2 regions of the Pseudoalteromonas sp. S2721 genome follow, and region 1 is predicted to be linked to the other one. Evidence: predicted binding sites of a transcription regulator. Region 1 holds the regulator's gene; the other holds the start of a gene.
What was found. The regulator LexA, encoded in region 1, represses DNA repair genes until DNA is damaged. The targets are predictions, from matches to a motif close to TACTGTATNNNNATACAGTA.

Region 1 (5,742 bases):
CGCAGCAAGTTGTTTGATTGAAAGCTGTTTATCAAACGCTTGCATTGCTGTGCCAGGCTTACCGTGTAACACAATATCTATATGATCTTTTACATCACCTAATACAATCGGGCTGCCTTTAAGTGCTGGAAATACGCCAGGTAGGCCCATACCGGTAGGTTGGTGGCATGCAGCACAACTAGCCATGTAGACTTGCTCACCCAAGGTCATAAGCTCTTCTTTCGGTAATGTTTGATCAAGCAAAGCAGCATCCGCTGCGGCCGCATTGGCTTTTTCTTGCTTAGCATCTGCAAGCCAATTAGCAAACTCATCTTCAGGTAAAGCTTTCACCACTACAGGCATAAAGCCATGATCTTTACCGCATAACTCAGCACATTGGCCACGGTACACGCCTGGCTCGTTAATACGTGTCCACGCTTCATTGATAAACCCAGGATTTGCATCCTTTTTAACCGCAAAATCAGGCACCCACCATGAATGAATTACATCGTCTGAAGTCATTAAAAAGCGAACTTTTTTATTGATAGGAAGTACTAGCGGTTTATCTACTTCAAGCAAATAATGTTCAGTTTTCTCTGCTTGGTTGTCTATTTGATCTTTAGGAGTAGATAGAATCGAGTAATAGGCAATGTCTTCACCCATGTACTCATAATGCCACTTCCACTGTGAGCCCGTCACTTTAATGGTGATATCGGCTTTAGAGGCATCTTCCATGGCAATTAAGGTTTTTGTGGCAGGCACAGCCATGGCGATTAAGATGACAAATGGAATGGCAGTCCAAAGTATTTCAACTTTTGTACTTTCATGAAATTGGGCAGGCTTGGCCCCTTTGGATTTACGGTGGTGTATTAAAGCCCAAAACATCACCGCAAATACGATGATGCCGATTACACAGCAGATAATAAATATCGTCATGTGTAACTCATAAACATTATTACTTATATCGGTCACCCCTTTACGCATATTGTATTGGCTGTTCGCCAATGCAAGTTCAGGAAGTGCAACCAATATAAGCCACAAGGCGTAACGCAGTTTACCCATGTGACGGCTCCTTTAGATGCTATTGCAAGACGCAAAGCGAAAAGGCGATACAGCAAGGTGCCCATTCGTTTTTCTTATTGTTCAGAGCGACTACGTATCATTTTGACCCACTTATGATACCGACCCCCTGTCTAACACCTCGCACATTTTTGTGTCTTTTTATTAATTAGGTGTTAATACAGTGTATTAACCAATTAGTTAAAAAATGACCAATAAGCAAGTTTTAATGATAATAAATGTTTATTTTGGTGCAGAAATAACAACTATAATCAGCGCGTTATTTAATGTTTAGGAGTAAAAACGAAATATAAAAAGAGAGGAAAACTGCGCCATATAAGGCTTTAAATGAAGAGTAAGGATTCACAAATCCTAATTAAGTAGTAAAATTTCAGCGGCGCACCAAATTGAGTCAATTTGGTGCACCAAATTGGGAACAGTTACATCCAATCAGCGTTACGAATAACCCCAACAGCTAACCCTTCGATGTTGAACGACTCGTGCTCAAGATCAACCTCAATAGGCGAAAACTCTTCGTTCTCAGCGTGTAAAAGTACTTTGCGACCCGCTTTTTCTAGACGCTTAACTGTTACATCTTCATCGACTCGAGCTACAACTACTTGCCCATTTTCAGCAACTTGTGTTCTGTGTACTGCAAGCAAATCGCCATCCATAATACCAATGTCTTTCATACTCATGCCATTTACACGCAGTAAGAAATCGGCAGCAGGTTTAAATAATGAAGGATCAACTTGGCAGTGACTTTCAACATGTTCTTGCGCCAAAATAGGTTCACCGGCTGCAACACGGCCAATTAAAGGTAAGCCTAATTGCTCTGGCTCATCTTCTTCAATTAACTGAATACCGCGACTCGCCCCAGGCTTCATTTTGATCATGCCTTTTTTAGCCAGTGCTTTTAGGTGTTCTTCAGCAGCGTTGGCACTTTTAAAACCTAATGTTTGAGCTATTTCAGCACGCGTAGGTGGCATGCCTGTATCTTTAATAAAGACTTTAATTAGTTCTAAAATTTGCGATTGGCGTTTAGTTAATGGGCGCATACAACTGGTTTTCCATACAGTACATTTAACTGTGAGTATATACAGTTATTTGAAAATCGCAAATTTAAATTAACCCCACCATATTGCTACAAAACTAACATTGAACCACACCGAAAGATGCCATAAGGTATTAGCTTTAATTAGCAGGCTAAGGAAACACAATGAGTATTTGGCACCACCCAATCACGTTAGAGCTTTGCAAAGAGCTAGAACAAGGGATCACCGGTCAAGGCACTTTAATGAAAACTATGGGCATTGAGGTGACTGAAATTGGTGATGATTATTTAATGGCAACTATGCCTGCTATTCCTGAGCATCATAACCCTATGGGTATGGTTCATGGCGGAGCAAACGTTGTATTAGCAGAGACAGTGGCAAGCTATGCAGCCAATTTCGTGGTTGATTTCAATAAGTTCTATGCTGTTGGCCAAGAAATTAATGCCAACCACATGAAAGCGTCACGCAAAGGAACGTTAACAGCAACAGCAAGACCGCTGCATTTAGGTAAGCGAACATCTGTTTGGGATATTAAAATTACCAATGCCGCAGGAGAGCTTTGCTGCGTATCAAGAATGACCGCAGCTGTTGTAGAGCGATAAATTCTGGCTATTTTTCGACAGGATAAATAGTAATTTCAATCCCTGCACCAATTGCTGAGATACGTAACAAGGTGTCGGCATGCAGGGGTTGGTTAAAGCATTTAGGCGAATTACCTGATTCAAAGCCTATATCAAATGTACGCTTTGAGCACGATAACCACTGTTTTAATGCATTGCGCGAGCATGACTCAATAAGCTCGCAAAGCTGGTTAATGGCTTTATCTGGAGAGCTGATATCTGCGGTTGCTTCAATACGTGCTAGTTGGCGGTATTCATCTTGGTCATAATGTAAAACCATGGCGTTTTTCTTCAAATCAGCAACAAGCGCACTAATATCGTGCTTTGATTCAAGCTCCAGATCTACATTTAAAAATTGAATTTCCGACATACTCTCGTTTTTACCCTCTATTGATATCGACTGAAACTTTAACTCAGTTTTGTATATATACCAAATCTAGAATACAGTTAATGCGACATTATGCCGCATTGGCAATCTAGCTAAACAACCTAAAATAGCGCCCACATAACAATAATAACGGGGTAATAATGAATAAACGCCTGTTTAAGTATGCTCGTAAAGGGCATAAATGGCTTGGCTACTTACTTGCTTTGCAGATCTTTTTTTGGCTCTTAGGTGGGCTGGTAATGAGCTCATTACCACTTGAAAAAGTGCATGGTAAGCATCTGGCTAATCGCAGTTTAAGTAGCCCATTTTTATTGTCGGACTACCCTGCTTCAATTGATAAAATAACAGCGCAATTTGAGCAAATCGAAGGTATTAAATATAGCCACTTTCTAAATACACCGATTATAGAAGTAACAACCTCTAGCGGTACATTCAACTTTGATGGTAGAACAGGTGCTAAAATGCCTGCACCGAGTAAAGCGCAAATCATTGAAAATGCGCAAGCTCACCTGCTTATTGACGCAAAAATAACGCAAGCGCAGTTATTAACAAAAGGGCCTAGAGAAGTCGGTCACAAAGCCAATGTTTGGCAAGTAAGCTTTGATGATTGGCGATCAACAACCTTATATTTAGATAGCCAAACCGGTAACCTTATTACTGTGCGCAGCACCCTGTGGCGCATTTTCGACTTTTTCTGGATGCTACACATTATGGATTATGATGAGCGTGAGAACTTTAACAATCCACTACTCATCAGCTTCTCGGCCACCAGCGTACTATTTTGTATTACAGGAGTTCTCTTGTTACTACAAAACGTTCGAATTAAACGTAAAAAGCCAGCTACACGTGTTGGTCAATCAAAATAGGATTGCCATCTGGGTCGGTGATAATAAAACTCGCGTCACCGGCCTTTTGTATTTCTAATCCTTGTTGCTGAAATTGTGCAGCTAATTGCTCAAAGGTTGCAAATTCATCCAAAGCTTCAGCATTTTGATCCCACCCTGGGTTAAAGGTCAGCATGGTTTTGTCGAACATACCTTGAAACAAACCAATTAAATGTTCACCGTTTTTCATAATTAGCCAATGCTGTTCTATCTCCCCAGCAAACTCGTTGAAACCTAGCTTTTCATAAAACTGCTTTGAAGCACGAATATCTTTGACATTTAAACTCACTGAGAAGGCACCTAATAACATAGTTGTAATTCCTTTAATTAAAACGGCCTAACAACTATAGCTGAGTTGAAAAACTTTTCATTTTTAGAATAGTCGCTCTAAAATAGCGCTTCCTGTAGTTCACTGATGTGATGGATATGCGTTTATTTCTATACTTAGCCCTGTGTTTTATTTTCACTTTTCCTATATTCGCTAAAGAATTTTCGAGCTTTTACAGTGCCAAAAAGCATTTAATTAAGAATCTACCAAGCAACAGTAAAAGCTTATATTGTGGCTGCGACATAAAGCGCCAAGGTAAAAAACTTGTGCCAGATCCTGATGCGTGTGGTTATATTCCTAGAAACCCTGTCACCCGCTCAGGAAAAGAGAATGCCCGCGCAAAAAGAATAGAGTGGGAGCACATTGTGCCTGCCTGGGAGTTTGGTCATCAATTACAATGCTGGCAAGATGGCGGTCGTAAAAACTGTAAAAAGGTCAGTGCGAAATTCCGTCAAATGGAAGCCGACATTAATAACCTTGCCCCTGCTATAGGCGAGATCAATGCTGACCGTTCAAACTTTCGCTACGGCATGGTGTCAACATCAAGTGCAAGTTACGGAGCATGCCCTGTAAAAATCGACTTTAAGCAGCGCGTATTTGAGCCACCCATTTATGCAAGAAAGCAAATAGCCGATACCTATTTTTATATGCAAAAAACCTATGGCTTAAAAATATCAGACAAACAACGCAAGCTATTTGAATCGTGGCAAAAGCTTGAAATAGCTGAAATTAGCAATCGTAAGTTACTCTAATAGTGAAATTCTTATGGGCTTCTAAAGTACAAAAAGAGCTCCGTATTTCACTTCCTGATCTAGAGCGCGAAGTTAACTAACAAAAAAGGCGCAGCTTCAGCTACGCCTTTTACATCATAAGCTTTGGTGAGGGCCAAACACCTCGTAGTGAATGCGTTCACTTGCAACCCCAATACTTAGCAGCTGCTCTTTGATCATTGCCATAAAGGCGATAGGGCCACACAGGTAAAAGTCACCTTTACTAATTGGTAAGCTGTCAGCTATGTGGTTTACATCCATTAAGCCCGCAAAATCGCCCCCCTTGCCATCTTTAAACCAGGTAACACAATGTAATGAAGCGTGCGCTTGTTGTTGCTGTATTAAATACTCTTTAAAGGCAAACTGCGTCTCACTGTCGCAAGCATGTAGATAATGGATTGACTGGTTAGGTTGATTACTTAATAGTGTTTCGAGCATCGCCATCATTGGGGTTTGACCAACACCCGCAGAAATCAATACAACAGGCGAGTCGATTTCGCGAAGCACAAAGTCGCCTGCAGGTGGGTAAATTTCTACCTCATCCCCCTCAGTTAAGCTATGTAAGTAGTTAGATACTAAGCCTTCTTTTTTCACGCTAATTCGGTAATTGTGGCCATTACTTTGCTGTGATAAAGAGTATTGCCTAACTTGCGTTAACT
Region 2 (5,742 bases), on a different contig from region 1:
TTATTTAAAGTTGCTTTACATAACAACTTGGCTTCCAATTCAAAAAATTGGTTGCGGGAGCCGGATTTGAACCGACGACCTTCGGGTTATGAGCCCGACGAGCTACCAGGCTGCTCCATCCCGCGCCTGTATGTTTAGAGTCCCAGAAGCCGGATTTAAACCGACAACCTTCGACTTCAGGTATTAGCGAGTCCGACGAATGATTTATCATTCTGCTCTATCCCGCGCCTGTAATCTCTAAGTAACATGAGCATGTTAACGACGCCCTGTTTCAGAGAGAGCGCTATCATATAGCAATAAGATTAGAAATCAAGGGTTATAGTGACAAATTTAACTCAAGCGAACAAAAAGCACACAAAACAAAGTTAAAATGCACGCTGATGAGGACTAATCATTTTTTGCCACTCCCAATCGGGGTGACCCATCACGATAAAATCAGGGTTTTCTGTGCTTTCTCGTTGATTGTAAGTTAACGGATTGAATTCAGCATCGGTAATGCAGCCACCGGCCTCTTCGACAATCACTTGTGACGCACCAGTATCCCACTCACCAGTTGGTCCGATACGTAAAAAGCAATCAGCTTTACCCTCTGCAATAATACAGGCTTTTAATGAGCATGAGCCTAATGCTACTGTCGCAAACTGAGTGTTTAAATACTGACTGACCGCTTCAATTTTTTGTCTGCGGCTTACTGCTAAGGTTAAATTATCGGGTGTTGCTACTGAAATTTGTTGATCTTGGCCATTTTCACGTTTAAATGCGCCATTTTGATAACTTGCAAAATAAGTCACTTGTTTCGCTGGCCAATGAATAACACCCAGCACTGGGCGATTATTTTCAACTAAAGCGATATTGACGGCAAAATCACCGCTTTCAAGTATAAACTCCCCGGTACCATCCATAGGATCAAGCAACCAATAACGATGCCAATCTTTTCTATCTGCCAGCGCTGGGATCGGGGTTTCTTCTGACATAATTGGAATGTCGGGGGCTATGCTCTTCAAACCCGCCATTAATACATCATTTGATGCTAAGTCAGCCTTGGTGACCGGAGTATGATCTGACTTTTGCTCAGCACCAATATCATCCTGCTGATAAATGGCCATAATGGCATCGCCTGCTTGCTCAGCTAACCGAATACACGGTTCTAAAAAATCATTCATTGCCCGCTCCCGACTCTAAGTACTTTGTTAATAATAGCAAAGCTGCGACACTTCGTGCTTCAGTAAAGTCTTCTTGTTGCAATAATGATTGCCAATCAGTTATTGGCCATTTTACAACGACAAGCGGTTCTGGCTCATCACCAGGTAAGGTTTCAGGATAGAGATCTTCAGCATACAAAATATGCATCGTGGCATTAAAGTAACTTGGCGCCATGCTGACTTTTTTTAGTTCAGCGAAATGCTTAGCACCAAAACCAACTTCTTCTTTAAGCTCCCGGTCTGCAGCTTGCTGAGGTGTTTCGCCTGGGTCAATTAAGCCCTTTGGAAAACCCAACTGATAATCATTGGTGCCTGCACAATACTCTCGCACTAATAACAGTTCGTTATCGGCCGTTACTGGCACTATCATCACTGCACCTCTGCCACCGCCACGAATTCTTTCGTATTGCCTTTGTTCATCATTTGAAAACTTCAATTCGAGAGACTCAACAGTAAATAGTCGACTTTTAGCGACAACTTCATTAGACAAAATTTGCGGTGGTGTAGGATGCTTTTTCTGTGTCATTGGCATTAATTTGCTATCATGGCAGTTATGCTCATCATAAATCTTTTAAAGTGAATTGCCTATGTTAAATTGGTCAAAAATCGATACTGTGTTGTTAGATATGGATGGCACCCTACTCGATTTGCATTTTGATAATTACTTTTGGCTAACCGTTATTCCCGAGCAATATGCGCGTAAACATAAAATCAGCTTAGACGCAGCAAAAGCTGACATTTTGCATCGTTATCAACAAGTTCACGGACAAATTAATTGGTACTGTTTAGATTATTGGCAACAGCAACTTGATTTACCAATTATGGCGCTGAAACGTGACATTCAACATTTAATCAGAATTCGTGAAGATGTTCCGCCGTTCTTAACTGAGCTTAGAAAAGCAGGCAAACAATTGATCATGCTTACTAACGCGCACCCAGATTGTGCCATGTTAAAGTTTGAACACACTGCTATCGATAATTACTTAGATGGGGTGATCTCAACTCACCAATATGGCGTGAGTAAAGAGCATCAACCATTATGGCAACAAGTACATCAAGAATGGCAGTTTGATAAGGAACGGACTTTATTTGTGGATGATAGCCCCGCCGTGCTAGATGCGGCAAAAGAGTTTGGTATTGGTCATATACTTGCGGTTGCCAACCCTGATAGTCAGCAACCGCATAAACAGTTCGATGGCTTTTTATCGACCATCGATTTTCGCGAGTTTATACCCGTTAAATAATTACTTCGGGTAACGCTGCTCTAAGCCTTGGTATACAAGTTTTGCAAAATCTGCATGCTCTGTATCTAGGCTTTTTACCACTTCAACTAAGTGCTCGTTATCTTCTTGGCCATTCCACACTTTGATATAACTACCATCTTTGTAGCCATGATCTTGGCGGAAGAAGTTCAAGGTATTTTTACCAACATAGCCACGGTATAAGTCATCGATATCCATACCAATTTGCGCCATACAACCTGCAAATGCGGCTGCATTAAAACTCTTTTCAGCGACTGCTGACCCAGCTAACACTTCGAGTGTTTGTTTAAAGTCATCTGCCTGAACTGGCGCACTTAACTCAGCTTCTAGTTGTGCAGCTAACTGCTCATAGCTGGTTTCACCATCAATACGTAAAGATAAACCAAAATGGAAAATATCAACTAACTCTAAAATAACTTGTTCTGTATCTGGGGTTTGTTTTTTCCACCACTTCCAGCCGTAGTGGTCAAGCATTTCAGCACACTCAACCCAAATTGCACGATACCATTCAAAACCTTGGCTAAACCATTGCTCATGAACTTTAGTATTCATCGCATTTTGCATCTCGAGCATAACAACGAGTTTTTGTAAATTAGCAGACATTCTTTATCCCAACTTGCATTTTCAATTATGTATATACTACAGATAATTTTGTCATTGATGAAATAAAAACACATATGATCAGGTCTGCTTTGCAGTTGATAAAAATAACCGAGGAAACCCATGTTTAAATCTCTACTCATTAGTGCACTATTTGTACTATCAAGCCAAGTTATTGCTGCGACTGCAACCAATATTGCCGAATCAGCAGAGCAAGTTAGCCCATTATTACCCGGCTTAGCAGTGCCAAATATTGAGTTAAAAGATCAATACGGTAAAACCGTCTCACTCGCTGAGCGTTTTAAAGAAAAAACGACTGTGCTCATTGTTTATCGTGGTGGCTGGTGCCCATATTGTTCAAAGCAATTGGCCAATGTCCAAAAAATTGAGAAAGAGCTAGCGGATTTAGGAGCACAGATAATTGCCGTTTCGCCAGATAGTCCTGAAAAGCTCGCTGAATCAAAAATTACTTCACCAAACTATCAATTATTGTCTGACGACAGCCTTTTGTTGGCACAAAAGTTAGGTTTAGCGTTTTACTTAGATGACAAAACAGCAAAGATTTACCGCAACAAACTTGGGGTTAACTTTGTCTCGTTAGAGGGCGAAGTGAAAGTAGCGTTACCCGTACCTGCAGTGTTTGTTATAGACACTAATGGGTTAGTTAATTTTCAATACGCCAACCCAAATTACAAAGTACGCTTAACAGAAGATTTATTACTAGCGGCTGTTAAATCAGTGAGCGAGCAATAAATTAGCAACCGATAAGCAGAATATGCTTCTGCTTATCGGCCTTGTGTAAATTCTTGCCAAGATTCAATTAAATCAACAAAGTCTTCAAAACCACAGCCACTACACAAGCCTTCTTCTTCAAGCATTAAATCATCATCTTGGTAGGCAACTAAGTCTTCGTTGTCTTGATGTAACGCATGTGCTTCGAATAGCGCTTCGTCTTTACTTAAGATCAAATCAATTTCTTGACCTTGTAAGGTTAAAGGCTCATGACTGCTCTTAACCGCGGAGATTAATGCTTGTACCATCGCGATTTTTTCTTTACCGATTTCTTCGTTTAGCCAACGGCCTATGACGGCATGTTCAGAGGAGATTTTAATGCGTAAACCGCTAATAGGATCGCGGATAAATTGATATTCCATGGAGGGTACTCTTAATACGTTATCTGCTAATTATACCGTTTGCAGCTAAACGTGGCGAGTTTTGTAGTCTTAAATCAGCACGAGCGCCAACGGGGCGCTCGTGTTTATGCTATTTAAAATAGCTAGAGTCGCGATTTGAAGCGCGCAGCATCAATAATCGCCCATAGGTATACGATTGGCAGTAGAATAAAGCCAACTGCAACGTAAATTAGTGCCCCACTGATAACCCATGCTAAAAAGAATGCAATAGCCGCCATTAAACGGCCTTGTACCAATTGCCCTAAACCAGGAAAAAAGATATTACATATTGCTGCGATTACATTACCGCCAGAACCTTGCTCTGCCATACTAACCTCTGTAGTTTTTAATGATTATACTTTTAGTAAACACACTTTATGCCAACTTATTATGGCTTACAAATCAAAGTGTTAAAAAGTAGCGTTATTTTGATTTTAGTTTTTTTTGCTAAAAATCGGTCAAATTCACAATTTTAATACTTCAATTTTAATGACTTGCCAAAATAGCTGTTTATAAAAACAGTATTTTATTTAGCCTTGCATAAACACCTGTTATACTCCACCCATTATAGATTGAAAAGGCGTAACGATGGACGTTTCTGAATTACTCGATGGCTTAAATGACAAACAACGGGATGCAGTCGCAGCCCCATTGCAAAATATGCTAGTACTTGCAGGTGCAGGTTCTGGTAAAACTCGAGTACTTGTTCATCGCATCGCGTGGCTCATGCAAGTTGAGCAAGCTTCTGCATACAGTATCTTTGCGGTAACCTTCACAAATAAAGCCGCAAAAGAAATGCGCACTCGTGTAGAAGAAACCTTAAAAGCACCTGTTGGCGGTATGTGGATTGGTACTTTCCACGGCTTATCTCATCGTATTCTGCGCGCCCATCACCGTGAAGCGAACTTGCCTGAAAGCTTTCAAATTTTAGATTCTGACGATCAACAACGTATGATCAAACGCTTACTTAAAGCGATGAACATCGATGATAAAAAGTGGCCAGCAAAACAATTTGGTTGGTATATCAGCGCGAAAAAAGATGAAGGTCTGCGACCTAAAGACATTCAAGCCTACGATATTAATGAGCAAATGATGCTAAAAGTCTATGCTGCATATCAAGAGGCTTGTGACCGTGCAGGTTTAGTCGACTTTGCAGAAATACTGCTGCGCTGCTACGAAGTACTTAAAAACCACCCAACACTTTTACGTCATTATCAACAGCGTTTTGCCCATATGCTGGTAGACGAGTTCCAGGATACCAATACGATTCAGTACGCTTGGTTAAAATTACTCGCAGGTAACACCAACAGTATTATGATCGTAGGTGATGATGACCAAAGTATCTATGGCTGGCGTGGCGCAAAAATTGAGAATATCAAACGCTTTTTAACTGACTTCGAAGCCGAAACCATTCGCCTTGAACAAAATTACCGTTCAACGGCAACAATTTTGAAAGCTTCAAACGCGCTGATCAAAAACAATGCTGAACGCATGGGCAAAAGCCTG

Region 2: a site for LexA is predicted at 4,741-4,760, ahead of uvrD (DNA helicase II). Genes of this name have one in related genera too.

The regions. Positions count from the first base shown of each region.
Region 1 is NZ_PNCZ01000028.1:85,166-90,907, forward strand. Features, by position in the region: gene coxB (cytochrome c oxidase subunit II) at 1-1,041, opposite strand, end outside; gene lexA (transcriptional repressor LexA) at 1,479-2,096, opposite strand; gene CWC02_RS11960 (PaaI family thioesterase) at 2,258-2,695, shown strand; gene CWC02_RS11965 (hypothetical protein) at 2,703-3,083, opposite strand; gene CWC02_RS11970 (PepSY-associated transmembrane domain-containing protein) at 3,242-3,967, shown strand; gene CWC02_RS11975 (VOC family protein) at 3,942-4,295, opposite strand; gene CWC02_RS11980 (endonuclease) at 4,412-5,065, shown strand; gene hmpA (NO-inducible flavohemoprotein) at 5,180-5,742, opposite strand, start outside.
Region 2 is NZ_PNCZ01000059.1:5,743-11,484, reverse strand. Features, by position in the region: tRNA gene CWC02_RS17775 (tRNA-Met) at 49-125, opposite strand; gene cysQ (3'(2'),5'-bisphosphate nucleotidase CysQ) at 366-1,163, opposite strand; gene nudE (ADP compounds hydrolase NudE) at 1,156-1,728, opposite strand; gene yrfG (GMP/IMP nucleotidase) at 1,790-2,446, shown strand; gene CWC02_RS17755 (dUTP diphosphatase) at 2,447-3,067, opposite strand; gene CWC02_RS17750 (peroxiredoxin-like family protein) at 3,188-3,817, shown strand; gene CWC02_RS17745 (YacL family protein) at 3,850-4,218, opposite strand; gene CWC02_RS17740 (hypothetical protein) at 4,341-4,565, opposite strand; gene uvrD (DNA helicase II) at 4,825-5,742, shown strand, end outside.